Regions from separate parts of the Exiguobacterium sp. BRG2 genome, predicted to be linked through region 1. Evidence: a T-box and tRNA genes for the amino acid it is inferred to sense, from the RefSeq annotation. Region 1 holds a T-box; the other regions hold tRNA genes.
The links. The T-box of region 1 lies ahead of Q9R23_RS06265 (valine--tRNA ligase). A T-box ahead of a tRNA ligase gene usually reads a tRNA of that ligase, here a tRNA-Val.

Region 2: it encodes a tRNA-Val, which carries the amino acid that the T-box ahead of Q9R23_RS06265 (valine--tRNA ligase) is inferred to sense. The anticodon was not compared.
Region 3: it encodes a tRNA-Val, which carries the amino acid that the T-box ahead of Q9R23_RS06265 (valine--tRNA ligase) is inferred to sense. The anticodon was not compared.

What each region holds. Positions count from the first base shown of each region.
Region 1 covers NZ_JAUZUW010000003.1:235,068-245,858, reverse strand. The annotation lists gene Q9R23_RS06265 (valine--tRNA ligase) at 1-1,879, opposite strand, end outside; T-box leader at 1,930-2,159, opposite strand; gene hemL (glutamate-1-semialdehyde 2,1-aminomutase) at 2,214-3,524, opposite strand; gene hemB (porphobilinogen synthase) at 3,521-4,510, opposite strand; gene Q9R23_RS06250 (uroporphyrinogen-III synthase) at 4,507-5,187, opposite strand; gene hemC (hydroxymethylbilane synthase) at 5,177-6,103, opposite strand; gene hemA (glutamyl-tRNA reductase) at 6,187-7,527, opposite strand; gene Q9R23_RS06235 (AI-2E family transporter) at 7,742-8,884, opposite strand; gene Q9R23_RS06230 (glycosyltransferase family 2 protein) at 8,912-10,345, opposite strand; gene Q9R23_RS06225 (HEAT repeat domain-containing protein) at 10,335-10,791, opposite strand, start outside.
Region 2 covers NZ_JAUZUW010000007.1:129,384-140,174, forward strand. The annotation lists gene Q9R23_RS10810 (aldehyde dehydrogenase family protein) at 1-123, shown strand, start outside; gene Q9R23_RS10815 (tautomerase family protein) at 184-573, shown strand; gene yidD (membrane protein insertion efficiency factor YidD) at 682-966, opposite strand; gene Q9R23_RS10825 (quinone oxidoreductase family protein) at 1,071-2,036, shown strand; gene Q9R23_RS10830 (YhgE/Pip family protein) at 2,185-4,503, shown strand; gene Q9R23_RS10835 (TetR/AcrR family transcriptional regulator) at 4,490-5,044, shown strand; gene Q9R23_RS10840 (sterol desaturase family protein) at 5,060-5,647, opposite strand; gene Q9R23_RS10845 (hypothetical protein) at 5,819-6,097, shown strand; gene Q9R23_RS10850 (metallophosphoesterase family protein) at 6,134-6,868, opposite strand; gene Q9R23_RS10855 (PTS sugar transporter subunit IIC) at 7,232-8,254, shown strand; tRNA gene Q9R23_RS10860 (tRNA-Val) at 8,352-8,424, opposite strand; gene Q9R23_RS10865 (efflux RND transporter permease subunit) at 8,608-10,791, shown strand, end outside.
Region 3 covers NZ_JAUZUW010000007.1:143,564-154,354, reverse strand. The annotation lists gene Q9R23_RS10945 (ornithine--oxo-acid transaminase) at 1-583, shown strand, start outside; gene Q9R23_RS10940 (CsbD family protein) at 737-934, shown strand; gene nagE (N-acetylglucosamine-specific PTS transporter subunit IIBC) at 1,147-2,655, shown strand; gene Q9R23_RS10930 (EamA family transporter) at 2,677-3,579, opposite strand; gene Q9R23_RS10925 (YkyA family protein) at 3,680-4,321, opposite strand; gene Q9R23_RS10920 (polysaccharide deacetylase family protein) at 4,337-5,182, opposite strand; gene yhfH (protein YhfH) at 5,374-5,520, opposite strand; gene Q9R23_RS10910 (nitroreductase family protein) at 5,705-6,331, shown strand; tRNA gene Q9R23_RS10905 (tRNA-Val) at 6,471-6,543, shown strand; gene Q9R23_RS10900 (YdhK family protein) at 6,589-7,143, opposite strand; gene Q9R23_RS10895 (HAMP domain-containing sensor histidine kinase) at 7,290-8,639, shown strand; gene Q9R23_RS10890 (response regulator transcription factor) at 8,641-9,288, shown strand; gene Q9R23_RS10885 (histidine phosphatase family protein) at 9,307-9,873, shown strand; gene Q9R23_RS10880 (phytoene desaturase family protein) at 9,932-10,791, opposite strand, start outside.

The sequences.
Region 1 (10,791 bases):
ATTTGTCCGACAAACGCGTCACATCGTCGATCGTCGTCTGTAAGCGTGTCAGAATCCATTTATCTGCGAGTGATTTCTCGCCTGTCAAATCAATCTGATCAAACGTTAGACCATCCATGTTCATCAAGGCAAAACGGCTTGCGTTCCACAGTTTGTTCGAGAAGTTCCATGTTGCTTCGATCTTTTCCCAGTAGAAACGAAGATCATTCCCTGGCGTCGATCCTGTCGTTAGGAACCAGCGAAGTGAATCGGCACCATACTTCTCAATGACATCCATCGGGTCGATCCCGTTCCCGAGGGATTTCGACATCTTGCGTCCTTCCGAATCACGAATCAATCCGTGGATCAAGACGTCTTGGAATGGACGTTGTCCCGTGAATTCATACGATTGGAAGATCATCCGTGATACCCAAAAGGCGATGATGTCGTACCCTGTAACGAGTGTCGATGTCGGGAAGTATTTCTGATAATCCGCTGCGTCCGTGTTCGGCCAACCCATCGTTGAGAACGGCCAAAGGGCTGAAGAGAACCATGTATCGAGAACATCGTTGTCTTGCTCCCAGTTCTCGAGATCGGCTGGTGCTTCCTTGCCAACGTAGACTTCGCCTGTTTCTTTATGGTACCAAGCCGGAATCCGGTGTCCCCACCACAGTTGACGGCTGACACACCAGTCACGGATGTTTTCCATCCAGCGTACATACGTGTTCTCAAAGCGTTGTGGAACGAAGTTGACCTTGTCTGGTCCTTGTTGTTCCTCGAGTGCTTTTTGCGCGAGTGGTTCCATTTTGACGAACCATTGTAATGAGAGATACGGCTCGACGATTGCATCTGAACGTTCCGAGTGACCAACAGAGTGCAAGTGTGGTTCGATTTTGATTAGAACACCTTCTGCTTTTAAATCTTCAACGATTTGTTTCCGGCATTCGAAACGATCCATGCCTTCGTATTTCCCTGCGTTCTCGTTCATCGCTCCATCTTCATTCATGACGAGGACACGTGGTAATTCGTGGCGGTTACCGACTTCGAAGTCATTCGGGTCGTGTGCAGGTGTAATCTTCACGACACCTGTACCGAACTCCATGTCGACATATTCATCGGCAACGATCGGAATCTCGCGACCAACAATTGGTAACGTGATCGTTTTTCCGACGAGGTGAGCGTAACGCTCATCCTTCGGGTTCACGGCGATCGCTGTATCACCAAGCATCGTCTCAGGACGTGTCGTCGCGAGTTCAACATGACCTGAACCGTCCGTCAGTGGATAGCTGAGGTGGTAAAACGCCCCTTCGATATCTTTGTAGATGACTTCGATATCCGAGATCGCTGTTTTCGTCGCCGGGTCCCAGTTAACGATGTATTCGCCACGATAGATCAAGCCTTTTTCGTAAAGTTTCACGAAGACTTCTTGAACTGCTTCCGACAAGCCTTCGTCGAGCGTGAAGCGTTCACGCGAGTAATCGAGTCCAAGACCGAGTTTTGCCCATTGTGCACGGATCGTTGACGCATACTCTTCTTTCCATGCCCAAGATTGCTCGAGGAATTTCTCACGACCCATTTCAAGACGTGATTGCCCTTCTGCTCGCAGTTTTTGTTCGACTTTTGCTTGCGTCGCAATACCAGCATGGTCCATTCCTGGTAGATAAAGGACGTCGAACCCTTGCATCCGCTTCATCCGTGTCAGCATGTCTTGTAACGTCGTGTCCCACGCGTGACCAAGGTGCAATTTACCTGTGACGTTCGGTGGTGGAATGACGATCGTGTACGGCTCTTTTTCTGGATCCTGATCGGCTTTGAAATAGTCACCTTTCACCCAAAAGTCGTACCATTTTTCTTCCGTTGCCTGCGGATCATACTTCGTTGGCATTGATAATTCCTGCATCCTGATCGCTCCCTTTTTGTCCATAATAAAAACGGCTTCTCTCGTCCTATGCTAAGGACGAAAGAAAGCCGTTGCTTTTTTCCGCGGTACCACCTTAGTTCACCCACAATCGGATGCCCTCGAGCCACGTAACGTGTGGAGGACGGATATCGCTCGTAAGACTCACGATACCAGCTCGTGGGGTGACCTTCCTCCTGTTCGCCCGTCACATCTTTCAGCCAAGGATGTGTTCTCTACACCGGTACGAATACAGGACTACTCTTCCCGTCATCGCTGTTGCCATTTTCTTCTTTACTCATTTTAGCCGAGAGTTCAAGCAATCGTCAAGAACTGCTTAACGACCAAATTCAACTTGGAGTTCCTTGAACGTCAATTCGACGGCTTCGATCGTCCGCTCGATGTCTTCATCCGTATGAGCGATCGACAGGAAGAGACCTTCGAATTGTGATGGTGGTAAGAAGACACCACGCGCCGCCATCTTTTGATAATACGAACGGAACATCTCAAGGTTCGATGTTTTCGCTTTTTCGAAGTTCGTGACGCGTTCATTCGTGAAGAAGACACCGAACATCGCGCCTGCACGGTTCGTCGTCAGCGGAATGTTGTATTTCGCCGCAGCGTTCAGGTAACCTTCCGACAAACGGCTCGCTTTCCGGTCGAACTCTTCATAGTGCTCTGGTTTCAATTGTGTCAATGTCGCTAGACCCGCTGCCATCGCGAGTGGGTTCCCGGATAATGTACCCGCTTGATAGATTGGACCTTGTGGTGCGATCTGTTCCATGATGTCACGACGTCCGCCGTAAGCCCCGACTGGCATGCCGCCGCCGATGACTTTACCGAGACATGTGATGTCCGGTGTGACACCGAAGTGTCCTTGCGCACAGTGGAATCCGACACGGAAACCGGTCATGACTTCGTCAAAGATCAATAAAGCGCCGTTTTCCGACGTGATTTCCCGTAAGCCTTCGAGGAAGCCTGGTTCTGGTGGCACGAAGCCCATGTTCCCAGCAGCCGGTTCGACGATGACACCGGCGATATCGTCGCCGTGTTTTTCAAACGCGATCCGGACAGCATCCAAATCGTTGTACGGAACTGTCAGCGTCATGCTCGCGATTTGCGCCGGAACGCCTGGTGAATCCGGTAATCCGAGTGTCGCGACACCTGAACCTGCTTTAATCAAGAGCGAGTCACCGTGACCATGGTAACAGCCTTCGAACTTGAGGATTTTCGTCCGACCTGTGTAGCCGCGTGCGAGACGAAGGGCAGCCATCGTCGCTTCTGTACCCGAATTGACCATCCGGACGACTTCGACCGACGGTACCCGACTGATGACGACTTCCGCCATCGCTGATTCGATTTCCGTTGGTGTCCCGTAACTCCAGCCACGCGTCGCTTGTTCTTGAATCGCTGACGTGACGATTGGATCGGCATGACCGAGAATCATCGGTCCCCATGACAGGACGTAATCGATATACTCTTTTCCGTCGATATCATAGAGCTTTGATCCTTTCGCATGATCTGCGAAAATCGGTGTCATCCCGACCGATTTATAAGCACGAACCGGACTGTTGACACCACCCGGCATGAGCGGGAGTGCCCGCTCGAATGCTTCTTTTGATTTTGAGTTCTGGTTAATTAAGCTCATTTCGACCCCTCCAGGTAACGACAAATGTCTTTTGCGAAATAGGTGATGATTAAATCAGCGCCTGCTCGTTTAAAGCCAAGCATCGTCTCAAGGACGATTCGTTCTTCGTCGATCCAGCCGTTCAAGGCAGCGGCTTTGACCATTGCATACTCACCCGATACGTTATACGCAACGATTGGTAGATCGATTCGCTCGCGCACATCACGAATGATATCCATGAACGCAAGTGCAGGTTTGACGATCATGAAGTCAGCTCCTTGATCGACGTCCGCTGTTGCTTCGCGGAACGCTTCGCGACGGTTTGCTGGATCCATTTGATAACCTTTCCGGTCGCCTTCTCCCGGTGCCGAATTCGCTGCATCACGGAATGGACCGTAATAAGCAGACGCGTATTTAACACCATAGCTCATGACCGGAATATGGTTGAAGCCGTTCTCGTCTAATCCTTGACGAATCGCTGCGACGAATCCGTCCATCATCGATGATGGCGCGATGACGTCGGCACCTGCTCGAGCTTGTGAGATGGCTGTTTTGACGTGAAGCGGTAATGACGCATCATTATCGACCGTTCCGTCGGCGACGATTCCACAGTGACCTGTCGACGTATATTCACATAAGCATGTGTCGGCGATGACCGTTAGCTGCGGAGCAACTTTTTTAACGAGACGTGTCGCTTCTTGAACGATCCCGTGATCGTGAAACGCACCTGATCCTTGCTCGTCTTTCAAGTGGTCATGCGGAACACCGAATAAAATGACAGATTCGATTCCGAGTGCGACGACTTCTTCAATCTCAGCCGTCAGATGATCAAGTGATAAGTTGAAGACGCCAGGCATCGAACTGACTTCGCGTTTAATATCTTCACCTTCAGCGACGAAGATCGGATAAATCAAATCTGATTTATGCAACTGGTTCTCGCGGACGAGTGACCGGAGTGATGCGGTATGACGTAAACGACGGTGACGTGCGTATTCTAATGTGTTCATGCTGATTCCTCCTCAATGATACGATCAATCATGCCGTCCACCGTGAATTCACGGGCGACATGGATCGGTTGAAGTCCGGCTGCTTTTGCTGCTTGCTCCGTGATCGTCCCGATGACGATGAAGGTCGTCTTCGGGTCTAGCGGAGCAATCGCTTCGACAGCGGAAGGACTCTGCAGTCCAATATAGGTGGCTGTTTTGACAAGTGCTTCAGGTAGCCGACGAGTGACGGTTTCATAGGTGATGATATCCTCGATCGTATATCGATTCAGTTTTCGTAACTGATCGACCGGTGCTTGCCGCGAGCGGTTCCCTCGCGCAAAAACGATATGATCGCCGTCAGACAAGTATGGTACGAGTTCTGCGACGAGTGCATCTCCTGTAAAGGTCGACGGACAGAAGTCGGCTGTTCGACCGTACTTCGCAAGTGCGTCTGCCGTCTTTCGTCCGACGACCGCGATACGCGTTGCAGCTAATTCAGGCAACGCATCAGCAATCCGGTGGACACCATTCGGACTCGTCACGATGAGCCAATCAATTCCCCTTGGCAACGTAAACGAAACCGGTCGCGTTTCAATGACAGGATAGTGCACCGACTCGATCGCGACGGCGCGCAGTCGCGCCATCTGCTCGGTCGTCGGTGGTCGACTGCCCGTGAAGAGTACCTGCTTACAAGTCATCCGGAAGTGTCGCGAGAATCTCACGACCGCCCGAAGCAAGCAGACGTTCGGCAACGTCTTGACCGAGTTGCATCGGGTCAAGACCTGATTCGCGCTCGATTAGGATTTGCTCTCCATCGACGGATCCGATGAATCCAACAAGTGTCGTTGACATGTCTTCGTTGATCGTTGCGAATCCACCAACAGGAACGTGACAGCTACCTTCGATCGCCGCTAAGAAAGCGCGCTCTGCGTATGCCACTTTTTCTGTCATCTGATCATGGATCAGGTGCAGGAGATCACGTACTTCTTGATCATGTTCGCGACATTCGATACCGAGGATTCCTTGACCGACGGCTGGAATCATGTCATCTGTCGAGAGATATTCCGAGACGACGTCTTCAGACCAACCCATCCGTTTTAGACCAGCTGCTGCAAGCAGAATCCCGTCAAACGGACCATTTTTTAATTTATCAAGTCGTGTATCGATGTTCCCGCGAATCGATTCGATTTTTAAATCAGGGCGGAGTTTTAGCAATTGTGATCCACGACGTAAGCTGCTCGTGCCGACAACCGCACCTTCTGGCAAGGAAGCAAGACCTTCTCCTGTTTTCGTGATCAAGGCATCACGCGCATCGACACGCGCTGGTGTGGCACCGATGATGAGACCATCCGGTAGTTCAGACGGTAAATCCTTCATGCTGTGAACAGCAAAATCGATTTCTTCGTCAATCATCTGCTGTTCGATCTCTTTTACGAATAACCCTTTACCACCGACTTTTGAGAGCGTCACATCCAAAATGCGGTCTCCTTTTGTGATGATGTTCTTGATTTCGAACTCATACGGCGCGCCGGCTTGTTTCAACTGATCAATGACCCATTTCGTCTGTGTCATCGCTAGCTTCGAGCTTCGCGATCCAACAATGATTTTTCGCATGCTAAAATCCCCCTGTACAATGATAAAGGGGCGGCACAAGTCCGCCCCATGCATTTTCTATTGTAACACAAATCGTACTTTGTTCACCGGTTCACAGCTTTTGCTGAAGGTGTCGTCTCTTCTGACGTCACGATTTCATCTTCGAGCCCATCAAACAAGTCTTCGTTTAATGCGAACGTATCCATGAACTGCGCAATCCGCTCATCAGCATCCGGTTTCGCTGCCGCATCTTTGATGTAAGATAGCGGTTCACGCAACAATTGATTGATGATGGATTTCATGTGTTTACCAATGACGGTTTTTTCACGTTTTGACATCTCCGGTAATTTCCGTTCCAAGCTTTGCATTGTCTCTTGTTGAATCCGCAATGCTTGGTCTCGTAATTCCGTGATGATCGGCACGACACCAAGTGTCGTCATCCACCCTTCGAACTCAGCGATTGCCGCTTCGATTCGTTGTTCGATTTTCGCCGCTTCCTTCATCCGTTCCGCCATGTTTTGCTGGACGATCGATGTCAGATCATCGACATCATATAAATGAACGCCTGGCAAGTCACCAACGGTCGGTTCGATGTCGCGCGGTACTGCGATGTCAATCAACAAGAATGGACGATCGTGACGGAACAGCTGTGCTGCTGCGATGTCTTCCCGTTTGATGATGGCACGTTTTGCACCTGTTGAAGAAATGACGATGTCTGCCCGAAGCAAACCGCACTGCATTTCATTAATCGAATGCGCTGATCCTTCGAACCGATTCGCGACCTCTTCTGCTTTGGCGAGCGTTCGGTTAAAGACCGTGATGTCACGAGCTCCTGCTTCATATAAGTTGAGCGTCGTCAATTCGCCAGTTTCTCCCGCACCGATGACGACAATCGATTTATCTTCAAGCGATCCGAGTAACTGTTCGGCAAGCGTGACGGCAGCAGCACTGACAGAAACGGCATTTTCACCGATTCCAGTTTCTGCGTGAGCCCGTTTGGCGAGCGTGACCGCTTCTTTGAAGAGTTTGTTAAAGACCGTTCCTGTCGTTTCAAGCTTCTGTGCCATGAAGAAGCTTGTCTTGACCTGACCAAGGATTTGCGTTTCACCGACGATCATTGAATCAAGACCACTTGTCACGCGGAACAGATGTTTCATCGCATCGAATCCTTCATGGATGAAGAGATACGGCTCGAGCTCTTCCATCGTCAAACCAAACCAGTTTGCAAGGAAACGTTTTGTATAATACCGTCCTGTATGTGGCTGATCCGTCACGACGTACAGTTCCGTCCGGTTACATGTCGAGACGATGACACTTTCAAAGATACTTTTTTCATCGCGCAATGCGACGACCGCTCCCTTCATCTCATGCTCCCCAAATGAGACTTGTTCGCGTATTGATACAGGCGCTGTTTTGTTATTCAAGCCGACCACTACGATATGCATGCGCTCTACCCCTTACGTCCAAAGATTTCGTTCCGATCTATCTTTTCGTTCTCTATCCTACATTATAACCATTATAAAAAAGATTCCAATCAATTTATAAACTAAAATGAGTCGAAGTTGTGAAATCTTCTTCATTTTTTCTCTTCTTCTACCTTATCCCTCTCCCGTAAAAATCACAAACCCTCTGCTCCTAAAAAGAGCAGAGGGTTACACTTTACTTCAACGATTCAGATGATACCGTCACGTCCGGTACGTCGAGACGTTGCTGACGTAAACGATAAATCCGAGCGATGTTCTGAATGACGACTTTTGAGACCGCATAGGTCGGAACTGCCAAGATGACACCGATGATGCCACCGATTTTCCCGGCAACGAGCAAAACGATGATGATCGTCAGGGGATGGACCTTGAGTGTTTTTCCTTGAACGTAAGGAGAAATCAAGTTCGATTCGATTTGTTGCGCGACGACGATCGTGATGATCGCATAGACCGCTTTGATCGGATCATCAATGAATCCGACAATGACTGCCGGGACGGCACCGATGTAAGGTCCAAGATACGGGATGATGTTCGTCACCGTACAGAATAAGGCAAGCAATAACGCATATTGAATGTCAGCAATGAAAAAGCCGATCAAGGACATCACACCGACGCAGATTGAGACGATGACCTGTCCGTTGACGTAATGCTTTACTGTCACGTGCATGTCGTGCAGAATTTTACGCGTTTCCGTTTCGTAGCTACGCGGTAACAATTTCACGACGGAGTCAGGGAATTTATACCCGTCAAGCAACATATACACTAAAATGAACGGCACTAAGACAATGATTAAGACCGTCGAAGAGATGACACCGAAAATCGTTCCAACGGACGTCGAGACGGACTTGAAGACGGTACCGACATACGATGTCGCTTCATTCGTCCACTTATCAAATAAATCTGTATTCTCATGTACCCAGGTCGAGATAAAACGATTGTCCATCAGCTGATCGCGTAAATTTAACGTTTGATCACGCAATTCGATGACGAGCGTCGGAATGCTCGTTGCAAAATCTGTCACCTGCTCAACTAAGATCGGTCCGATTGAAGCGACGGCGATCGTCAGGATCGTGATGAAACCAAGTAAAACGATCAACACGGCAAGACCACGTTTCTTGACTCGTTTTTGTAACGCATCTACGATCCCAAGCGTGAAGTAATAGAAAATACCCGCAATAATGAGCGGTGGGAAGATCAATGCCAGCATGACTTTTATCGGCTGGAATAAAAATGAGATCTTTGTACCGACCCAGATGACAAGAAAAATCACTAATACCCAAATTAATGCTTTAAACCATTTGTTTCGTAACAAATCCACCTAGCATATCCTCCTCATACCTATTCGTCAGCCGACTTTTTCCTCGGTGACGTCTTCGAGGCGTTGGCGCTCCATCTGTCCCCAGTTTCCTCGACCAGTCAAGAATTGAATCAATCCACCTAGTTTGAAGAAGACTAAAATCGGACGGTACCAGAACGACTCGGTCAAGGACCATAAATACAACCGAATCAATTCTTTGACGTTCTTGAATCGGTGCATCGTCCACTCTTCCAATAATACGGCACCTGCTGATAATAAGGAACCATAGAGTAAGGCGACGACCAATAAGACGATACCAAATTCAAAGTTAAGCGTCCCGACGAGCAGGTTGAGCGGAATGATGAAATATCCGATCAGTTCAACGATAGGTCCGAGTAATTCAATCAAAAAGAAATATAGCATCGAAACGCCACCAACAGAACCATATTTCGGATTACCGATCATGCGCTTATGGGTCCAGAGTGTCTCAGCTAGCCCACGGTGCCAACGTGTCCGTTGCGACCGCAACACTTCCATTGACTCCGGAGCTTGCGTCCAACAGACTGGTGCCGGAACGTACTCGATGCGTTTATCGAGTTTATTTTCCTTCATGTATCGGTGCAAACGAACGACAAGTTCCATATCCTCACCGACAAGTCCTTCCTTATATCCACCTGCCTGGACAACGATGTTCTTTTGGAACAGACCGAACGCACCAGAGACAATCAATAAGATGTTGAAACGGCTAAGTCCAAGGCGGCCAAATAAGAATGCTCGGAAATATTCAATCATCTGCATCAAGACGATCCGTTGTTTTGGTGTCCGAATCTCGACGATTTCACCACCTTCAATCGTACAGCCATTGACGAGGAAGATTGAACCGCATGTCGCGACGACCTCTTCGTCGGACTCGACGATCGGTTTCATGACTTTTAATAGGGCATCCCGCTCTAAAATCGAATCCGCGTCAAGCGAGCAGAAATACGGATAACTGGAATGGTCGATACCGGCATTCAAGGCATCCGCCTTTCCACCATTCTCTTTATCGATAACGATCAAACGACTATCGATCCGCGAACGGTAGACTTGTTTGACCGGCTTCGAACCGATTAGAATCCTCGGATAGCGGATTTCCTTCTCCAGCTCATACGATCGGAACAATTCGTCCATCGTTCCGTCCTTTGAACCATCATTGATGACGATGACTTCATGCTCCGGATAGTCAAGTGCTAGCAAAGCTTGGACACTCGAGACGATCGTATATTCCTCATTGTACGCTGGTACAAGGATACTGACCGGCCGTGTATAGAGAGAGCGCATCAGTGGCAAGTAAGAGCTCTCTTTCCGACGGAAGCGTTGCCGTCGCACCATTTGAGCTGAAATCAGGTAAAGCATCGAATAGAACACGATGACGAGTAACATATAAATCAACACTGTCCATGAAAGGACTTCAATAATGGCTTGGATTGTCTCAGACGACATGATGCTTCATCTCCTTTGCCAACCGTTCTGTAGCTTTTTGACGTGCATAGCGGTCGGGATGTGTACTTGATACCTTCGCCAATTGTTCGATCCCGCCACAAGCAAGCAGCGCATCAAAGGCAGCCGTCCGGACCCACCACGATCGACTACCGACAAACGGCAAGATCGCTGGTATCGCATCGGCTGGAACGACATGTTCTAAGAAACGAAGGGCAAGCATTTGCTCAACCCAACTTGATTCTTCTTCCAAGTAAGGCACATATAACTTCCAGTCCTCCTCAAGCCCGATTCGCGTGAGCGCACGAAGGGCACGTTTTCGGATTTCTGGATTTTCATCTGTCGTCTTGTCACGAACGAGTGCGATATAACGTGTCTCATCGCGATCAAAGATCAACTGAAGGATCGCTAACTTAAAAGACAGTGTCAATTCTTCAAACACAGCCACC
Region 2 (10,791 bases), on a different contig from region 1:
GGTGGTGAAAAAGATTCAGGACTTGGTCGCTTTAACGGTGAATGGGTACTTGAAGAATTCTCAACTGTACAATGGTTGTCCGTCATGCATGATCGCCGCCAATACAAACCATTCTTTGAATAAATAATCAAGAGCAGGGAACTCTTCCCTGCTCTACATACTTAAAAAAGGAGCTGAACGGTTATGCCATTATTACGATTCGACGTCATTGAAGGACGTTCTGAAGAAGAGTTGAACGTGTTACTCAACACTGCACATGACGCGATGGTCGAAGCATTCGACGTGCCGGAACGTGATCGGTATCAAATCGTGCATACACACAAAGCTCACGAAATGGTCATTCAAGATACAGGTCTTGGTTTTAAGCGGAGTAAAGATATCGTCCTTATCAGTGTGACAAGTAAAACGCGGACGAAAGAGAAGAAGCAACGTCTCTATCAATTGCTCGCTGAACGATTAGAAGCAAATTGTGGACTTGCTCCGACTGATTTAATGGTTTCAATCGTCGAAAATGATGCGGCGGACTGGAGTTTCGGTCTCGGTGAAGCACAGTTTTTAACAGGTAAACTATGAGCGTTCAACAAATGAAACAATTAAAGGGGGATGTGTTACCGATGATTTCCGATAACACCCCCCCCTTTTCTTCATTCATTAAACTATTAACATAAACCCTAACATGACTTATTCCACAGTGACTTCGACCTTCTCACGGGGATTTTCTCGCTGTAACGGCACTTTCCAACTAAACTGATCAGGTTCTGGAACGAAATCGAGGCCTCCTGGATGAAACGGTTGGCAACGAAGCAAACGGCGTGTCGTCAAATAACTCCCTTTTACTGCACCATGACGTTCAATCGCCTCCATCCCGTAATGGGAACACGTCGGATAGAATCGACATGTGGCTGGTTTCATGGGAGAAATGACTTTTTGATAAAAGCGAATGCCTCCCATTAAGACACGTTTCATAACGTCCCTTCTTTCTTCTTTTTTTCTAGTGTAACGCATCTGTTCATCATTTTCAGATGTTCTGCTTTATCCTAAAAGTAGATTTAAAAGAAGGATGTGTTGAGATGAAGGCATTAACATTCCACGAATTCGGAGGTTCTGATGTATTACGCTTCGAAGACGTGCCAACGCCAACAATCAGCGAACAGGAAGTTCTGATTGAAATGAAAGCGATCGGTCTGAATTTTGCAGATATTTATCGTCGAAAAGGAAACTATCATTTAGAAGGACAGCCTCCCTATATTTTAGGTTACGAAGGAGCAGGAGTCATCACCGCAATCGGTGCAACCGTTTCAACGTTCCATATAGGTCAACGGATTGCTTTTGCGGACGTTCCGCTTGCGAACGCTGAGTACGTGGCGGCACCCGTTGATAAATTGATTCCGCTTCCTGACGGTATTTCATACGAAACAGCAGCTTCTGTCTTATTACAAGGATTGACGGCACATTATTTGACTCGCGACAGTTATCACGTTCAACCAGGAGATACCGTCTTAGTTCACGCTGCTGCCGGTGGCGTGGGGCAATTACTGACACAACTCATTCGTTTACTTGGTGCAACTCCGATTGGCTTAACTTCTTCTCCCGATAAGGCACAGATCGCAAAAACTGCCGGTTGTGAGTCTGTCTATTTGTACTCAGAGAACTGGGTCGAGCAAGTGCTTACACAAACTTCTGGTAGAGGGGTCGATGTCGTTTATGAGTCTATCGGTTCTACGCTAATGGACAGTTTCCATGTAACGAAAGTACATGGGACCGTCGTCTTCTATGGTATGGCAGGCGGTGATCCCGCACCTGTCGATCCACGTCTTTTAATGGATACGTCCAAAACATTAACAGGTGGCGACCTTTGGAATGTGTTAACGTCTTCTGAGGAACGCATCCGCAAATCGGGTGAGCTGTTTGATTGGATTTTATCTAGTCACCTTAACCTGTCCTCTCCGACAATTTTTGCTTTATCTGATGGAAAAGCAGCGCATGACTTTTTAGAAAGCCGACGTAGTACAGGAAAGTTACTGTTAATTCCTTAATCATTTTCTAGAGACGACTCTCGTGAGTCGTTTTTTTGTGTGAAATTGGAATTATCGATTGATTTTTTATAATGAAGAGAGTAAAGTAAATCTCATCAAAACCTAAAACTCAAATTAGTTTTGAGTTTTAGAAAGGGGATTTGTATTTATGTTTCGCTCAGAATGGAAGAAATTGAAGAGTCCGATGATGATCGTCGTCATTCTCGCCCTCATCCTCGTACCGTTTCTTTACAACTCCATCTTCTTATCTGCATTCTGGGACCCGTACGGTCGTACAGAAGATATTAAGGTAGCTATCGTCAACGAAGATCAGGCGACAAAGTTTAAAGGAGAGAAAGTCGACATCGGGGATCAATTCGTCGATAAACTCAAAAAAAATGATGATTTTGATTGGCAGTTCTTGTCTCAGGATAAGGCAGAGAAAGAATTGCGTGACGGAAAAGTCTACATGACAGTCGTCATTCCAAAGAATTTTTCTAAAAATGCAACGACACTACTCGATGATCACCCGAAGAAGATTGAGTTAGAATATTACTTGAATCCAGCGAAAAACTACTCGGGAACACAAATTTCGAGTACTGCCGCAAAACAGTTAAACGAAAAAATCCGAAAATCCGTTACGAAACAATATAGTAGTGCTATATTCGGTGCGTTAAAGAAAATCGCAAACGGAATGGAAAAAGCGTCGGACGGTTCCTCTAAACTCGAGGACGGTAACCATAAAACAGCGGATGGCGCTAGAACACTAGCAACAAATCTTGGAAAACTCGCAGATGGCAGTCTGACACTGTCCGAAAAACTCGGGGAAGCGAATCAAGGTTCGAAAAAACTGAGTGATGGTGTCACGACACTCGACGAAAAGACCACCCTCTTCGCTCAAAAAACGGGTGAGCTATCTTCTGGATTGAACACACTCGATGAAAACGGTGGCAAGTTACAGGCAGGTGCCGCGCAACTTCAAGAAGGCGCAACAAAACTCAGCGGTGGCTCAACACAGGTACGCCAAGGGGCAGAACAACTGGCTGCGGGTACTGCTCAGCTTAATGAAAAAATTCCTCAGTTGACGGACGGATTAAATCAATTGGATAAAAAAGCACAAGCTGCGAATGCCTTTTTAACACAACTCAATCAAGATGCTGAACAGGCGAAACAGGACTTACGGGCCCGTCGCCAAGCACTTGAGGCAAACGTCGCTCAACTAAAAGAAGTTATTTCTGCTTCTGAACAGTTATCAGATGAAGAAAAACAAACATTACTCGGTTCTATTGGTTCATTAGAAGAAAATATTCAAAGTCTTGCTGCCCAAGAAGGTGCAATTGATCAGAGTCTTGCTCAAGCAACAGAAGCAACGAAGAAAATCGGTCAACTCGCCGCAGGTGGTCAGCAAGTCCAGTCTGCTGTATCGCAACTAAACGCTGGACAATTGAAGCTCGTCGATGGTGCGAAACAAGTCGAGTCTGGCGCACAACAATTAGCTAGTGGACAACAGACGTTCAATGAAAAACTCGGTCAGTATACTGCGGGTGTGCATAAAGCCGCAACAGGCGGTGCCCAACTAGCTGACGGCGCGAACCAACTGTCAGATGGTACACATCAACTTCAAGCTGGGGCTAGCGCGTTGAATAACGGATTAGGACAATTGGCATCTGGTTCTTCTACGATTACAGATGGTATCGGCAAAACGACCGAGGGTGCTTCAAAAATCGCGGATGCCAACACGAAACTTGAAGATGGAGCTAAAACACTGAAGGATGAGCTCAGCAAAGGAGCTAAAGACGCGACGGTCAAGCCGACAAAAGAGCGGGATAATATGCTAGCAGAACCCGTCGTCTTAAAAGAACATGACTATTCGACTGTCAACAATTACGGTTCTGGTTTATCAGCTTATATCCTTAGTATTGCCTTGTTCGCAGGTGCCTTGATGTTCTCTTCGGTCTATCAGATTCGTCCCGAACATGGTGAGAGTCTGACATGGCGCTTCCTCGTCGGTAAATTATCACTTATCTTACCGATTGGCGCATTACAAGGTGTCGCAGCGGCCACAGCCATCGTCTATGTGCTGGATGCTGATGTCGCGAGTGTCCCTGCGCTCTATGGATTCGCTGCCTTGACAGGTATGACGTTCATTACCATTCTGTTCACGCTCGCGATGCTACTCGGTCGCGTCGGACAGTTCCTTGCCTTCTTACTACTCCTTCTTCAAATCGGTGGTAGTGGTGGAACGTTCCCTGTCGAAATGACGCCAGGGTTCTTCCAAGCGATTCACGCTTTCTTACCGATGACATATTCGGTCGGTGGATTCCGCGAAGCGCTTGGACTCGGTGTGACGGATGTCCTCGTATCCAATAGTCAAGTCCTTGCGACCATATTAGTCGTCGCATTAATCATCTGCTTCGTTGGAGGGCTCGGAGCCAAACGGATTCTACTCTCAACGAAAGCGAGACGAAAACAACATGACACAGTCTGATAAAGAAACTTTGATACTCGACTCAGCAATGGCTTGCTTTTCAGAACTCGGTTATAAGGGAACGACGATCGAGCGTGTCGCCCGACGCGCTCATGTCGGAAAACCAACCGTCTATCAATTGTTCGAAAGTAAACTCAATCTGTTTGAATCACTCGTAACACGTGTGTTGCAAGAGATGAAAGAAGAAGCAGAACGCGCTTACGTCGAACAGGCGACCGTAGAAGAAAATAAACAAGCAATGATCGACGCCATCGCCTATCATCAGCAACAACACTTATTCATTCTTCAAATCATCGAAGAAACACGCAACTTAAAATTACAAGAGATGCAGGAATTACGGATGCGGATTGAACGACATGTCGTCGAATATATCAAGACATTACTTGAGACTCGTCTTGGTCAAGACGATCGCGACATACCGGTCGATGTCACGGCCTTCCTGATCTTTCGAACGTATATCGCGTTGATCGCCGAATGGCCATCGATTGCGCGTCCACTTGAACTCGATACGATTCGACGTGCCATGTTGCGCGTTCTGTGAATAAAAAACCGCTGATCAATGGATCGGCGGTTTTTTATTATCCAATTCTTTTTCTAAATCACGTGCCGTTTGGCTAGATAAGACTGTTTTTTCATCCTTCAGCGTTCCAAATAACCAATCTCCTACCGGATTGGATACACCGAACCAATAATGTTCATTTTTGAAGTGATGTAACAGATGCGTCTTTTTCATCCATTTCCCAAAGCGTGTTCTCGGCTTTAGCGGAACATGCGCCACATAATGCTTCCACTCGTAAACAAGTAACATGACGATCAATCCACTTGCAGCTGCAGCTGTCAATACGACAGACTGCGTCAGAAGATATGTCACCACCGCAAAAAATCCGAGATTCGGCAAGGAATACCATACTGGTAAAAATAACAGATGCAGTTCATTCGGATGCGCATGATGATCGTAATGGAGTCGTTTCAACAACTTTCGTCCGAACACGTTCTTCGGTGGTGGTAGATGAAACAAAAAACGATGGGTGAAATATTCACTAAAACTAAAGACGATCAATCCGATGCAAAAGAATAGCAACATGGACCAACTGAATGGTTGCGCGATGATATACCCACTTATTCCGATCAGTAATACAAGCATGATTAAAATATCTGGAAACAGAAAAAACGGCGATACATATCTGACATGAATGTCCTCTCCTTATCCTTCATTACAGCGTTTAGTCGTACGTTCATCGATTCGTCACGTTTTTTCCTGCAAGACATATAGTCATCTTTGCTCCTTCCCTTATACTAAAAAAGGAATGGAGTGATGATCGTTTTGAGTTTATCGACCGGAATCATCTTTGTATTACTCGCTTATACACTTATGTCGCTTTACGACATGTGGCAGGTTTACCGGACAACGAGCAAGCTCTGGATATTTGTTTTATTTCTTGCAACACTGATCAGTCTTGTTCTTGCCTTTTTCGTGGCCCCTGTACTTGCACTATTCTTCTACTGGTCACGCCACTCGTTGAAACGAAATATCGGCATCCTGTTACTGATTATCGTCTGTCTTGTCTCAATCATGACGAAACTGTCTGCATGATCGATTTCCTTCATGATCTATTCATGAAGGTTTTTTTCATGATCTATTTCCGAAGAAGAGACGTCGCATCAATTCACGTTCCGGCATTTCTGTTGTATTGAGTACATTTAGAAATGGGCGGTCATCGTAAGGAATCGTCAGGATTTCCGAACGAACTTGTCCTTTTTCTAAAGTGAGGATTGCTACTGGGGCAAGAGCTGTTTCCTGACACCCGATCGCTCCAGGGTTGATGTACAGCGTTTGATCCGTCTCAACTTGTTGTGCTGGATGGTGGTGACCAAAGCCAATGATTCGCGCCTCATTTCCGGAAAAAAGGACGGGTAAGTTTTCTTTCGTTCCATCCACTGCTGGCTTTAAGGGTTCCTCACCGATTTTCTTCGTCTGATCGGCATAGGCATAATGTGTCAGATACATCGTTTGTTCCTGATGGGTGACATTCAATACACGCGGTAAACGCTCCAAATAACTCTGATTCTCCTGCGTCAATGAATCTGCAATCCATTGATGGTGCTCTTTCGCATGTTGGTAACTAGCGGGATAAACATCCCCATGAATCAAAGCAAGGACGCATTCATCATGGTTTCCAGAAATCGTCTGAATATCAGGCCGCTGCCTTAACAAATTGATGACCTCATTATGTTCAGGTCCGATACCGACGAGATCACCGAGACAATATACAGCATCGATGTCTGAAGACTGATCGAGGTAGGACAACACGGCACGCAATGCTGAAGCATTCCCGTGAATATCTGTAAAAATCATTACTTTCATGTAAACGCCTCCATTGTTAGTACATTAGGATTTCCCGATGATAGCGTAAATTCCTATTAGATTTAGAGAAAAAATAAATTGTCAGAAAATATTGATTATTGATCAGAAGCATGTTAGGCTTAGAAAAAATTCACAGAGAGGGGCACGATTGAATGATTCCGACGCAACAGCCATTTAACCAAGCCGGACGACTGATTATTCTATGCATGAGGGACTGAAAACTTTTCCGATGATGAAACGGAAATGATTTTTGGGCCCTCCTTTCGATGCATCGAATGAGGCGCCCGCACAGAATGAGTGGCGCCTATCCCAAAAATGGATAGGCTTTTTTCATGGCAAAAAATAGAGATAGATAGAGAGAGGATGACAACGTTGAAAGAATATGCGATGGATCGAATGGTAAAAGTATCAGCTGGAATGGCGAATGCCGTTCTTGTAACACTCGGTGTCGGACTCCTGATTGAGACGCTCGGCAATTTTTTACATATCCAAATGCTACTGACGATTGGCGGCGTCGCAAAAGTACTGCTTGCTCCTGCACTCGGTGCCGGTATCGCCTTTCAGCTCGGAGGAAACACACTTGTCCTGTTCAGCGCGATGATCGCAGCGACGATTGGTGGTGCTGCGCTTCAATCGACTGCTTCTGGACTCGTTCTTGCCCCCGGTCAGCCAATCAGTGCATTACTCGCAGCTGCGGTCGCTGTATACGTTGGAAAACGCATGACTGGAAAAACGAAATTTGACATGATGGTCATCCCGATGAGTGCTGTGCTTGCCGGTGGTATAACTGGTATCGGTGCTGCTGCCGTAACGACACCACTCCTTACAAAATTCAGCGCTATGATCACCGCTTCAGTCGAATCGTCTCCTATTGCTACATCTCTTGTCATTGCACTCATCTTTAGTGTCTTATTGATGTCTCCCGCTTCGTCCGCTGCACTCGCTATCGCTTTGCAGCTTGATCCTGTAGCAAGTGCCGCTGCACTCATTGGCTGTTCCGCTCAATTCGTTGGCTTCACATTGATGGCATATCGTCAGACGGATCCCGGTGGTTTGATTGCTTCTTTCTTTGTCACACCTAAAGTACAATTCCCGAATATCGTTAAAAATCCACGTCTTGTCGTTGCACCGTTTCTCGCAGCGATGATTTCAGCTCCTGTAGCGACGCTTCTTCTCTCTTTGAAAGTACCATATGAACTCGCTGGACTCGGTTTAAATTCGATGATTGCGCCACTCAATATCTTCGTCAACCAAGGTCCTCAGGCGTTCCTTATATTCTTCTTGACTGGTGTCGTTTTACCTGGCGTCTTGACACTCGTCTTCTATCGATTGACGACTGTCGCAGGCTGGACGAAGCGTGGCGATCTTCATCTCGAAATCCAATAAAATAATATCTCTACCTTCCAACTATTCCTGATTGATTTCGGGAATAGTTTTTTTAATGCAAAAAAAATCGTTCCTTCGAAAAGGAACGATTTCGGTATGATTCTGACTGGGCTCGAACCAGCGACCTCTACCCTGTCAAGGTAGCGCTCTCCCAGCTGAGCTACAGAATCATGCTGTGTTGTTACTGGGTATATTTTTATTATAGCAGCATATCGAAAGGTGTAAAGCCTTTTTAACAAAAAAATTATCTTTTTTCAAAAAGATCTTTTTGAATAAAACAGTTTTAAAGTTGCGGGTTCTATGAGTGTCCTCTACTATGTAAATAAGCACATATAAACGAAAGGAGTGTTCATATGAACTTTTTAACCCGATTCAGTTTAAAGAATTCGGTGGCTGTTTTCATCATCGCCATTCTTTTAGTTTTAGGAGGCGTCTATTCTTTCTCGAAATTAAAAGTCGATCAGTTCCCAGAAATCGAATTTCCTCAAATCTCTGTTGAAGCAGTATATCCTGGTGCTTCGCCCGACGATGTCGATAAACAAGTCGTCTCGAAGCTTGAAACTGCATTGAAAGGAATCGAAGGAGCTACTAAGCTGACAAGCTCTTCTTATGAAAGCATCGGTATCTTAAACATCGAATTCCCGTTCGATACTGATATGGATAAAGTCGAACAACAGATTGATGCTGCAATCCAAGATGCGAATCTACCAGAGGAAGCAACAACGAAATTAAATCGTCTGTCCTTTGGATCGTTCCCAATCTATAATATCTCTTTCTTTAGTAAGGATGGTAAAGACATCGAAAAAATCCTCAAGGACGATATCGAACCTGAACTTAATAAGATTCCAGGAATCAATAGCGTTTCCGTTGGTGGCTACAAAGATGATCTCGTTCAAATCACCGTCGATAATCAGAAAGCAACAGAAGCAGGACTCTCGCTCTCAAGTATCAAGGAACAAATCAACGGAAAGTATGTCTCGTTCCCATCTGGTCAGCTATCAGAAAACGATTCAAAAATACCGATTCGCGTTGAGGGAAAACTAGAAAATCTAGATAAACTAAAAAATCTACAATTGACACCCGTTGCAGGTGCGACTAGTTCAGCTAGTAGCGATCAAACAGGTGGTTCATCTGCTGGCGGTCCACCACAAGGTGCAACACAAGGACCACCAAGTACAACAGGTGGAGCAGCTACAGATCAGGCGTCTGAACCTGCAGAACCGATTCGTCTAGAAGATATTGCAAAAATCGAAGCAGTCTCGCAACAAAGCGAAAAAACACGTTACGATTTAAAAGATTCCTTATCGATGGCAATCACGAAAAAACAAGATGCCAATACGGTCGAAATCGCAGATGAAGTCACGAAGATCCTTAATAAATATGACGATCAAGTCGACTATACGATTGGGATCGATTCAGCGAAGGATATCGAGGAATCCGTCGCGACACTCGTCAAAGAAGGATTACTTGGTGCCCTCTTTGCCTCTCTCGCTGTACTCTTGTTCTTACGAAATATTCGCGCAACGATCATTGCCATCGTCTCGATTCCTTTATCGTTACTCATTGCTGCTATCTTCTTGAACTGGCAAGATATTTCTCTGAACATCATGACACTTGGCGGGATGGCCGTTGCGGTCGGTCGTGTCGTTGATGATAGTATCGTCGTTATCGAGAACATCTTCCGGCGTGTTCGAAAATCCGAATCCGGTATGACGGATGAGATCATCGAACAATCGACAAAAGAGATTTTAAAAGCAATCACGTCATCGACGCTAACGACCGTCGTCGTCTTCCTGCCAATCGGATTCGTCGGTGGAATCACTGGTAAGTTCTTCTTACCGTTTGCTTTGACAATTATTTTCTCATTACTTGCTTCACTACTCGTTGCGATCACGATCGTACCGATTCTTGCGAAATTTGCCTTTAAGAAGGTTCCAGCAGAAGAAAAAGAAGGTGCTCTTCAACGGTGGTATGGCAAGCTGATTGAAAAGTCACTCTCGCATAAGGCGACGATCTTAATTGTATCGTTCATTCTTCTCGGCGGTTCTCTAGCGATCGTTCCACGTCTCGGCTTTACGTTCATTCCGAACGAAGCCTCAAAGACACTAACGGCATCGCTTGAACTTCCGGCTGCCACATCACTCGAGAAAACGAGCGACGTCTCATTTGAGATGGAAAAGATGTTTGATAAAGAACAAGCAATCGCTGACGTCACGACGTCTGTCGGAGCACGAGACTTTACGACAGGCTTACGTCTCGATAATAAAGCAAGTTATTTCTTGAACCTGAAGGACGGCGCGAACGTTGAGAAAACGATCAAATCACTTGAGACACAGATGGAGGACATCGCTCAAGAGGAAAACGTCAATGTCAAAATCAGCGTAGCTGAATTATCAACAGGTGGTCCTCCGTCGAACAACAACGTCGATGTCGACCTGTTCTCGAACGATCTCGAAGCGCTTCAAAAAGCTGCGAAATTAGTCGAGGATAATATGTCCAAAAATAGTGATTTAAAATATATCACAAACAACTTCAGC
Region 3 (10,791 bases), on a different contig from region 1:
CCTAAAAGATGCACAAGAAGTTTGTCGTGCGCAGAATGTTTTGCTCGTATCAGACGAGATTCAATCTGGACTTGGTCGTTCCGGTAAATGGTTTGCTTCTGATTGGGACGAGGTAACACCAGACATGTACATTCTTGGGAAAGCACTGGGCGGTGGGGTATTCCCAATCTCGTGTGTTGCTGCGAATAAAGATGTCCTTTCTGTCTTCAATCCAGGTTCACACGGCTCGACGTTCGGTGGCAATCCACTCGCTTGTGCCGTCTCGATTGCTTCACTTGAAGTATTAGAAGACGAAAAGTTACCGGAACGTTCACTCGAACTCGGTACGTACTTCATGGAGAAATTAAAACAAATCAACAACCCGATGATCAAAGAAGTACGTGGTCGTGGATTGTTCATTGGTGTTGAACTAACAGAAGCAGCTCGACCATATTGCGAAGCGTTGAAAGAGAAAGGCTTACTCTGTAAAGAAACACACGAGACAGTCATTCGCTTTGCACCACCGCTTGTCATCACAAAAGAAGAGTTGGATTGGGCGTTCGAACGGATTGAACAAGTGTTAGGCGTTTCCGTCGCCCAGTAAATGAATACATTCAAATCGAATAACAGTGAACAAGATGTTCACTGTTATTTTTGTTTGGATGAGTGTCGGTATGGATACAGGAAATGTTTGAAATTCAGTCATACGGGAACATACAACTATCGCAAAAAAAATTTTTAAATGGGGGTAATGGTTATGTCAAATGACAGTGGTCTCAATAAAAAAGCAGATGGTCTTGTTGATAAAGTAGCGGGTAAAGCAAAAGAAGCACTCGGTAAAGCAACAGGAGATAAATCGACAGAGCGCGAAGGTAAAAAAGATCAATTAAAAGGTGACGCCAAGAAAACCGTAGGAAACGTTCAACAAAATTTTGAAGATACAACTCGTCGTTAAGACCGTGGGAATTAAATAGAAAAACCGGACTGGAGGATTACTCTAGTCCGGTTTTTAGTGTTTGCTATAATGAATTTTTATACTAATAAAAAAGATAGTGAATAATTTGTATGAAGGTCTAGTCATTTAGATATTTATATGGAATAATTAAAAACGTAAAAGCGTTTACATTGTTCTGTCATTATCGTTTTATTTAGGAAAGGGTGAAAGGGATGTTGCAGTTTCTACAACGAATTGGTAAGGCTTTGATGTTACCAATCGCAGTATTACCAGCTGCCGGAATCGTACTTCGATTAGGTTCGGCGGATATGCTAGATATTCCATTGATGGTAGCAGCAGGAGGGGCGATTTTTGATAACCTTCCATTGATATTTGCCATTGGTGTCGCAATCGGTCTATCGATTGATGCGAGTGGGGCAGCGGGTCTTGCCGGAGCCATCGGGTATCTTGTCTTAAAAAATGGCGTCGACTCGATGAACAAGGATTATTCCAGTGCACAGATTCAAGCAAAATATGATGCGATTGCGGCGATCGTCAATGATTCCTCGACCAAGGTCGATGGCGCGACGCTTAGTTCGATTGCGAACCAGGCGACGCTCGGTTCAACCGTCAATATGGCAGTATTCGGTGGGATCATTGCGGGTATCGTTGCCGGTCTTCTATACAATCGCTTCTACAATATTAAGTTACCGGATTGGTTGGCATTCTTCGGAGGCCGTCGTTTTGTTCCAATCATTACCTCAGCGGTCATGCTCGTACTTGCTTTCATCTTTGGTTATGTTTGGCCGTTCATCGAGCAAGGTATCAACGGTGCCGGTGAATGGATGGTCGGTCTTGGCGCAGGAGGCGCTGCTTTGTTTGGATTCTTTAACCGTCTCCTGATTCCTGTCGGCTTGCACCATGTTTTAAATAATATTTTTTGGTTTGTTTTCGGTTCATACGAAAAAGCAGATGGTACGGTAGCGAACGGGGATATTGCGCGTTTCTTCGCTGGAGATCCAACAGCGGGGATTTATCAAGCTGGCTTCTTCCCGATCATGATGTTTGCCTTGCCAGCTGCAGCCTTTGCCATCGTCATGGCTGCGCGTAAGGAAAATCGAAAAGCCGTTGCCGGAGCGATGATTGGTCTTGGACTGACATCCTTCCTGACAGGAATTACGGAACCAATCGAGTTCTCGTTCATGTTCTTGTCACCTGTTTTATACGTCATCCATGCTGTACTAACGGGTCTATCGATGGCCATCGTTAACTTACTCGGTATTTTACATGGCTTCTCCTTCTCGGCTGGTTTCATTGATTACGCCTTGAACTTCGGGATTGCGAAAAAACCATTGTTGATCATCCCGGTTGGTCTCGCGTTCGCGGTCGTCTACTACTTCCTGTTCTACTTCATGATCACAAAATTCGATTTGAAGACACCAGGTCGTGAAGATGAATCGCTCGTTACAGACACGGGAGTCGTTTTGACGGACTCAGACGATAAATATGAACAACAAGCAGCTCAAATTTTTGCTGGATTGAAAGGAACAGAAAATGTCACGTCGATTGACAACTGTGCGACACGTTTACGTCTTCAAGTCAAGGATCCAAGCATCATTGATGAAGCGGCGATTAAAGCGGCTGGAGCAAAAGGTGTCATGAAGATGGGGGCGACTAGTGTTCAAATCATCATTGGCACAGATGTCGAATTCGTTGCAGATGCGATGAAACGACAGAAGTAAAAAAAACGACCTTTCCTGAGCTCAGGAAAGGTCGTTTTGCTGTACGTTCGCAACAGGTGCTGTTTTGCTCGAGCGATAGATCGGATAAAAGATTCCAATCAAGATGATGACGATCCCAATCCATTGAGAGCTCGTCAGATGTTCACCTAAAATTAACACGGAACAGATGACCGCTGTCGGTAGTTCAGCTGCTCCAAGCAAAGAAACGCTTGCTGGGGAGAGGTGAGGCGCGCCCGCAGCAAATAAGAGCGGTGGTAAAATTAACGCGAACAGACCGAGCGGAATCGCGTATAACAGAAGTCCATTTTCGAAGTTCGCAGAGGACAAGAACGTCGTCGGTGGATACATCGTCATGACGAAAGCAAGACCACCTGTCATCATGTAAAAACTCTTCTTGATGACGGGTAAATGATTGGCGATGCGTCCACTAGCGAGTAAGAAAATTGAGAAGCTGACAGCCGCTCCAAGACCGAATAATGTTCCACGGAAGTCAAGTGGACTCGAGTAAGCGGCACTCGCAAGAATGGCTCCGCCAATCAACAGAATCGCAGACAGGAAATGCGCGCGAGATGGTAAACGTCTGAATGCGAGCGCATCGATGATGACACCGATCCAAGTGAATTGGAATAAGAGAATGATTGCAACGGATGCCGATACGGTCTGAAGACTTTGATAGTACAGATAACCAGTTGTACCACTAGAGATACCGATCAACATGAGAAGACCAGCTGTCTTGAGATCGAGACGAAGATTTTTCGTAAATAAGGCAAGACTGAAAATCATCAGCCAACCGAAGAAAAATTGACTCCCAGAAACGGCTGCTGAGTTAAATCCAGCTGCATAAGCGAGTTTGACGATCGTTGAGAGGACACCATAACTGATAGCGCCAATGAGAACGAATAAGGTTGCTTTTGAGCGATGCATGAATAATTTCCCTCCATTTTTAGTAAAAACCACACAAAAAAGGTTGCAACGGGGCCTTGTCCAGGTTTTTTGGACAGGGTTTGGTTGCAACCTGTGTGATTTATTGAGTTGATGTGTCGAGCAAACGATACAGCCGGGTTTTCGTTTGGTTGTACTGAACGGTCAGCGTATTCCACTTCTTTAATGACGCGGTAGCTTTCCGTGTTAAACGATTTAAATCCGCTGTTGACTCATCAATCTTAACGAAATCCGGTTTTTTAGTCAAGCGTGAAAGCACTTTCTTTTCAGCGTCCATCGCTTGTCGATACGTTTTAGAGAACGTTTGAAACGTCTGCTGGCGTTCCTTGATGATTGCCACTAAGGCAGTTCCTTCCGTTTGTGCTTTACCATCAAGTTTGTTTACAGCATCCTTCAATTCTTCAAGATCAAGTTCAGCGTACGTTTCCTTACGTAACGTTTCTTCTTGTTTCAATAAAGAAAGCCGTTCGTCATTTAAGGCTTCTAGTTCCTCCCGTTCATTTTGAGAGCGTTTGATTTCTTCAGCACCTGCATCAAGAACGGCTTGGTACGTATTAACTGAAATTTCATCCTTACGAGCACGTTGATCAGCTAGCGTGAATGCCTTCTCTTCACCTTTCACTTGTTGCTCTAGCTGTTCATGAAGAGAGGCTGGTGAATCGTTGGAACAGGCAGCAAGTCCAAAGCTCGACAGGAACAGTACTGCTACGAATGTTTTTTTCATCTAGATAGTAACTCCTTATAAATTCGAGTATTGCACGAAGTTGTACGGAATATGGAAATCTTCATCATAAATCGCGAACTGATAGCCCTTTTTCTGAAGTCCGGCAACAATGGCCGGAAGGGCCTTGATAGCTTGTGGTTGTTCATGCAAGAGAATGATTTCAAATGGACGCTCTGCTCGCCGAATGACCGTATTAGCCACTTCTTTTGCACTATCTTTGTAATACCAGTCCATTGAATCGATCGACCAGTCCCATACTCGGAAGTCTGCTGAATGAATGGCAGATGCCATTTTTTTCGTGATGCCTGGATCAGAGCCATAAGGTGGTCGTGTCAAATGTGGTGTTAGCTTCGTCAACTCATGGATTTTCTTCTGAACACTTTGCATCTCTGAGACATACTGTCCTTTTTCGTACAATGTATCGTAATCGTGTGTTTCCCCGTGTAATCCGATATAGTGTCCAGCTTTAGCAGCAGCTTTGACTTCTTGCGGAAAAGCATCTATTTGTGTTCCGAGATAAAAGAAAGTGGCACGAGTCTGAAGTTGATCCAATGTTCGAAGTAAGTCCGGTGTTAATGCGGATGGACCATCCTCGAATGTTAAATAAGCGACTTTTTTCGTCACACCATTCCATTTTTCCACGCGTGCTTTTTCCATATTGACGACAGGGACTACAGTAATGGATTTACCTGTCGTAATGGATTGTTGTTCAGGAGTAAATACGTATCGATAAGCGACATATCCCCCAACTCCGAGAAAGACAAGTGTGAGAAGTAAGAAGAACCGAGGGAAAAACTTTCTTTTTTTTGTACGCGGTCGTGGACCGAGTTCGCTAGCGTGGCTTGAGGTAAATGGATCCATCGTTGTCTGTCGCTCCTTTTGTCAAAAATATCATATACAGATAATGTAACATTCTGACTGTTTCTTTTGTAACAAACAGATGACAAAAAGATGACGAAAAATCGATTTTTCTAAAAAATATCGATTTATTTAGAAGAAGTTTGTAAGAAATAAAAAAACAACCACTGAATAAGTGATTGTTTCATGTGTTATTAGTGTTCTGTTACAGCACACTCATCGCATTCCGTTTGATAGGATTCACATTGCTCGTCCATTTCTTTCCCACAATGAGCGCATGTCTTGACGGGAAGCTCACGATAGAATGCAGCAGATGCTTCTTGGTAAAGGGGTTGTTCCATGTGTTTTTCCTCCTTCAAAATAAACGAAATGGTCTTTTTCTTGTTTTTATTGTATTAGTACAGAAGTTTTATGTCAACTATTGTTTTATAACAGTAAATTCGTTTGAAGTATTGATAGAGGACAATAAAAAAGAGACATGCTACGATATCTAAGTAATCTGATAATAATAAGGGGGATTTACACATGACACAGGCAACACTTGATACAATGCGTGTCTTAACAGAAAGACGTTCCGTTCGTCATTACGACGAAACGTTCAAACTTTCAAAACAGGAAGTGGAAGAACTATTAGAATGGACGACAGCGGCGCCGAGTGCTTGGAATCTACAACACTGGCATTTCACGGTCTTCCATTCAGAAGAAGCGAAGCAACAGCTTGCACCGATCGCATACAATCAGCCGGCTATCACTTCGGCTTCAGCAGTCATTGCGATCTTAGGTGATGTTCAAGCTAATCGAAACTACAATCCGGTGTACGGTCCAGCAGTAGAAGCAGGTGGCATGACAGAGGATTTATTTGATTCGATCAAAGCACAAGTAGAAGGCGCTTATCAAAGTGAAGCGTATGGTCGCGACGCGGCAATGTCGAATGCGAGTCTTGCTGCGATGCAATTGATGCTCGCGGCAGAAGCGCGTGGATTATCAACACTCGCAATGGGTGGATTTGATCATCAACGTTTTACGGAAACGTTTATTACCGAGTCACGGTATGTACCGGTCATGTTGATTGCTGTCGGTAAAGCGGTCGAAGATGCAAAAAAACGTCCGGCACTCCGTTTACCGATCGATCGAGTATCAACCTTCCTGTAAGTCATTCAAAATGGAGGAAGCGGGGGTCAATTCCTCCGTTTTAATTTTTTTATTTTTTTTCGGAAAAAGACTTGTCAGCCTTTTAGTTTCTTGATATATTAATACATGTCCTAGCAAGTACATTACGTACTGCAAACATGATTCTGTAGCTCAGCTGGGAGAGCGCTACCTTGACAGGGTAGAGGTCGCTGGTTCGAGCCCAGTCAGAATCATACCGAAAGCCCGCTTTTCCTTTATAGGAAAAGCGGGCTTTTTTATTATTTCTTTATCTCATCCTCTGTGACCCATTTATGGTTTTTCACCATCTCTCCACCGTCCGTCGGTTCATAGTTCACCATGTAGACCGTCGTTTCCGTTACTTCATCAATCGTCGCTTTTGCTCCATCCATACCTTTCATATGATCCGCCTTGACAGTCGTTTCATCACCAACTTGCAGTGGCTTAGTTGGAACGGGATCGAGTTCTTCCTGAATGACCCATTTATGATTTTTCACCATCTTTCCACCAGTAGTCGGTTTGTAACTGATCGCATAGACGACGGTATCGTAAGCTCCCGCAATCGTTGCTTTAGCTCCGTCCATACCGTCCATATGATCCGTCGTCAACGTGACGTTGCTTCCTTTCGGATAAGTCGGATCACTGGCTTCCTTTAAACCGGATGGTAGCTTTCCGTCGCTCGAATGCATCATATCTCCATGAGACATATCGTGTGAGTCACTATTACTTCCATCGTCATTTGAAGCGGATCCACATGCACCGAGCCAAAGCGTAGAACTAAGAGCAAGTACAGTTAACGTCAATGATTTTTTCATATTATAACCCTCCTGAAGTCATTAGTCTTTTTTACTATACCCAGCGTATGTGCAAATCGTGTGCAGATGAAGTGACAGTTTCGTTTATCGGCAGTGATTATGTTTTTTTCGCTATACTAAAATGGAGAGATAAGGAGGGAAACGTCATGCGTCGTATTTCATACTCGGTCGGAGGAATCGTTCTTGCGACATTTTTAATTTGTGGCAGTGTATTGTTCGGGACGTTGTATTATCAGTTGTCTCAAATACGAACGCAGGAAGTGGTGGGTGGTTTGCTGAACCGAGGGAATACCCATCGTGATGTCCTAGTCGATTCCTACGACCAAACGACGATGCGTCATGTCAGTATGATGGAAGCGAACTCATCCTTTACTGTCGTGATCACCGATGCAAGAGGAAAACAACTCGAAGCATCACGTCCTTTGACGAGTGAGATGAAAAGTGTGCTAGAGCATACGGATTTTGATTACCGTCGACAAGGAAAAATCGTGACGATGCGTGACTTTTTAATGACGGACAGTCCCATTACCATCGACGGGAAACATCGGGGTCATGTCTTCATGTTCGCTTCTAAAGCAATCGTAGATCACGTACTTGATCCGTTGAAACAGCAGTTTTTCCAAGTGGGTCTGCTCGCACTATTATTAGCAGGAGCGGCAAGCATTTGGACGACCCGAATCATTTCTCGTCCGTTGATTCAGATGGAAAAAGCGACGGCGCGTCTATTGGATGGGGAAAGTGGAGAGTTGCCAATTGATCGACAAGACGAACTGGGACAATTGGCGCGTTCGATTCAGCAATTAAAACAGGATCTCGATTTTTTGAATCGAGAACGATCCGAGTTTTTAGCAAGCGTATCTCATGAACTACGCACACCATTGACATATATAAAGGGATACGCGGATATTCTCGAACGCCAAACGTTGACGCCGGATGAACGACGACGCTACATTACGATCATTCGAGAAGAAATTCAGCAAATGAATGAATGGATTGAACAATTATTTTGGCTGGCACGAATTGATGCCAATGCTTTTATGATGGAACGAAAACCTGTCGATGTCGAAGACTTGATTCATCAAGTGATACGATTGATGCGCCTGGACATCGAACAAGAAAATATTTCGTTCGAGATAGAAGGTGAGCGATTAGAAGTGATAGGTGACGCTCAGCAGCTCCGTCAGATGATCGTGAATATCATTGAAAATGCACGTCGACATACGACGTCGGGAACAATCATCGTTCGTTATGGTGTCAACGCAGTAGGGGCTTTCATTCAAATCGAAGATACAGGAGAAGGGATCGCTGCAGACTCCTTACCTCATGTAACGAAACGGCTCTACCGAACGGAAGCATCTCGTTCTCGAAAACATGGAGGAACTGGAATCGGACTCTCCATCGTTGAAGCAATTGCGCAGACACATGGAGCAGAATTGAACATCAAGAGTCAGCTTGGACATGGAACACAAGTGACACTGCAGTGGAAGGAGAAATGAAATGCCGCATGTATTGATTGTAGATGATGAACCGAGAATGCTTGAACTGTTAAAATTGTATATTCAGCCGTATGGGTACACGTGTCAGCTTGTGGATTCTGCGCAACAAGCTCTTGACCTCTGCCGTCAGCACGTATTCGACCTGATTTTAATGGATGTCATGATGCCAGATATGGACGGATGGACATGTTGTCGTCTCATTCGAAAACACTCTAACATCCCGATCTTGATGGTTACGGCACGGAATCAGCGGGAAGACATCATTCGAACACGGGAAGTAGGGGCGAATGATTACATATCAAAGCCGATTCAAGAAGGAGAACTGATCGGACGAATGGAAGTTTTATTACAGCAACAGTATGATGGTCTATCCTATGACCGGGAAAGCTATCGTTGTTGTTACCTCCAACAAACGATTTCGTTAACGAAGACGGAGTTTGAATTGTTAGGTGTATTTTTAGATTCTCCACGACGTGTTTGGACGCGGAATCAGCTGACGACGATGTTATGGGGAGCGGAAGCGTCTGTAGACGAGCGGACAATCGACTCGCATATCAGACATTTAAGAGAAAAACTACGTGTTTGCGGTTTTCCAATCGAACAGCATCTGGAAACGGTTCGCGGAATCGGATATCGCTGGATACACTAGTAAGAAGGAGATTCAAACATGACGACACTCTATTTCGTACGGCACGCACATTCGACATACTCACCGGATGAACGGAGACGTCCACTTTCCGATAAAGGACAGGCAGATGCGAGACGTTTATTTGAAACGTTTCAAGAAATTCCAATCGACAGATTCTATAGTAGTCCGTATCAGCGGGCGATCGAGACGGTTGCACCGCTCGCGGAGGCACGTCGACAACCAATTATTGAGGTAGAAGAACTAAGAGAGCGATTGTTAGCACCGGGAGAGCTTGACGATTTTCAAGCAGCGGTCACATATGTATGGCAACATCCGAACGATAATCCATTCGGGGGCGAAACGAACAAAGAAGCAGCGCAACGCATTCGGCAATTCATCGATGAACTGGTGGAGAAGCATTCCGACGAAATAGTTGTTCTTGGAACACATGGAAACATTATGGTGTTACTTCTCGAAACATTCGATCCGACATTTGATTATACATTTTGGAAATCCTTACCGATGCCAGCCGTGTGCCGGATGGAAGTGAAATCAGGAGGAGAGGTAGATATTCACGTCGTACCACTTTTGACGAATGTAAAGTAAAAAAGAGGCGGAACTGATGAGTAAATCAGTTTCCGTCTCTTTTGTAATCAAAGAAATCTTAAGGCGTAGGAATAGCACCTTCATGTTTTCGGATCAAATCAGCTGTTAATTGACCGGATAAGGTGACCATCGGCACACCGCCGCCTGGGTGTGTAGAACCACCAACGAAATAAAGTCCTTCGTATAAGTCGCTCTTCGATGGAATCTTGAATCCACCATTTTTCTTCCGATCGGCTGCGACACCATAAATCGATCCACCGTTTGGACCATATAAGTCCTTCAGATCTTCTGGGGTGAAGCGATATTCAAACTCGATTGATTCCCGAAGACCGTAAAGTCCCATTCGTTCGAGTTTATCAAGAACAACTTCACGATAAGCATCCCAGTCGACCTCGCCTTTTTGGAGTGTTAGAGGAGGGACATGCGTCAAGACGAACAGATTATCTTTTCCATCGGGCGCTTGCGAAGCATCAGATTTCGACGAGACCCCGACATAAATCGTTGGATCCTCAGGAGGCGTTCCTTCTTTGAACATTTGAGCGAATTCGCGCTCTGGATTTTCTGAGAAAAAGAAGTTGTGATGTGCTAGTCCACTGTATTCACGGTTCACACCAAGTAATAATACGAGTCCAGAAACAGAGGGAGCAAACGATGCCTGTAATTTTTTTGCCCGCTTCCGGGCTTTTTTCTCAGGTACGATTCGTTCGTAAGTCGGGATGACCTCAAGATTTGAGACGACGATGTCGGCTGCATGGAACGTACCATTCGAAAGGACACCAACTGCTTTTTTATTTTCAAGGACGATTTGTTCAACCGGTGAGTTGAGATGCACCGTGACGCGGAGCTCGTCAAGCAATCGTTTCATAGCACGCGCGATTTGATACATCCCGCCCTTAACATAATAGATGCCAAGTCCCA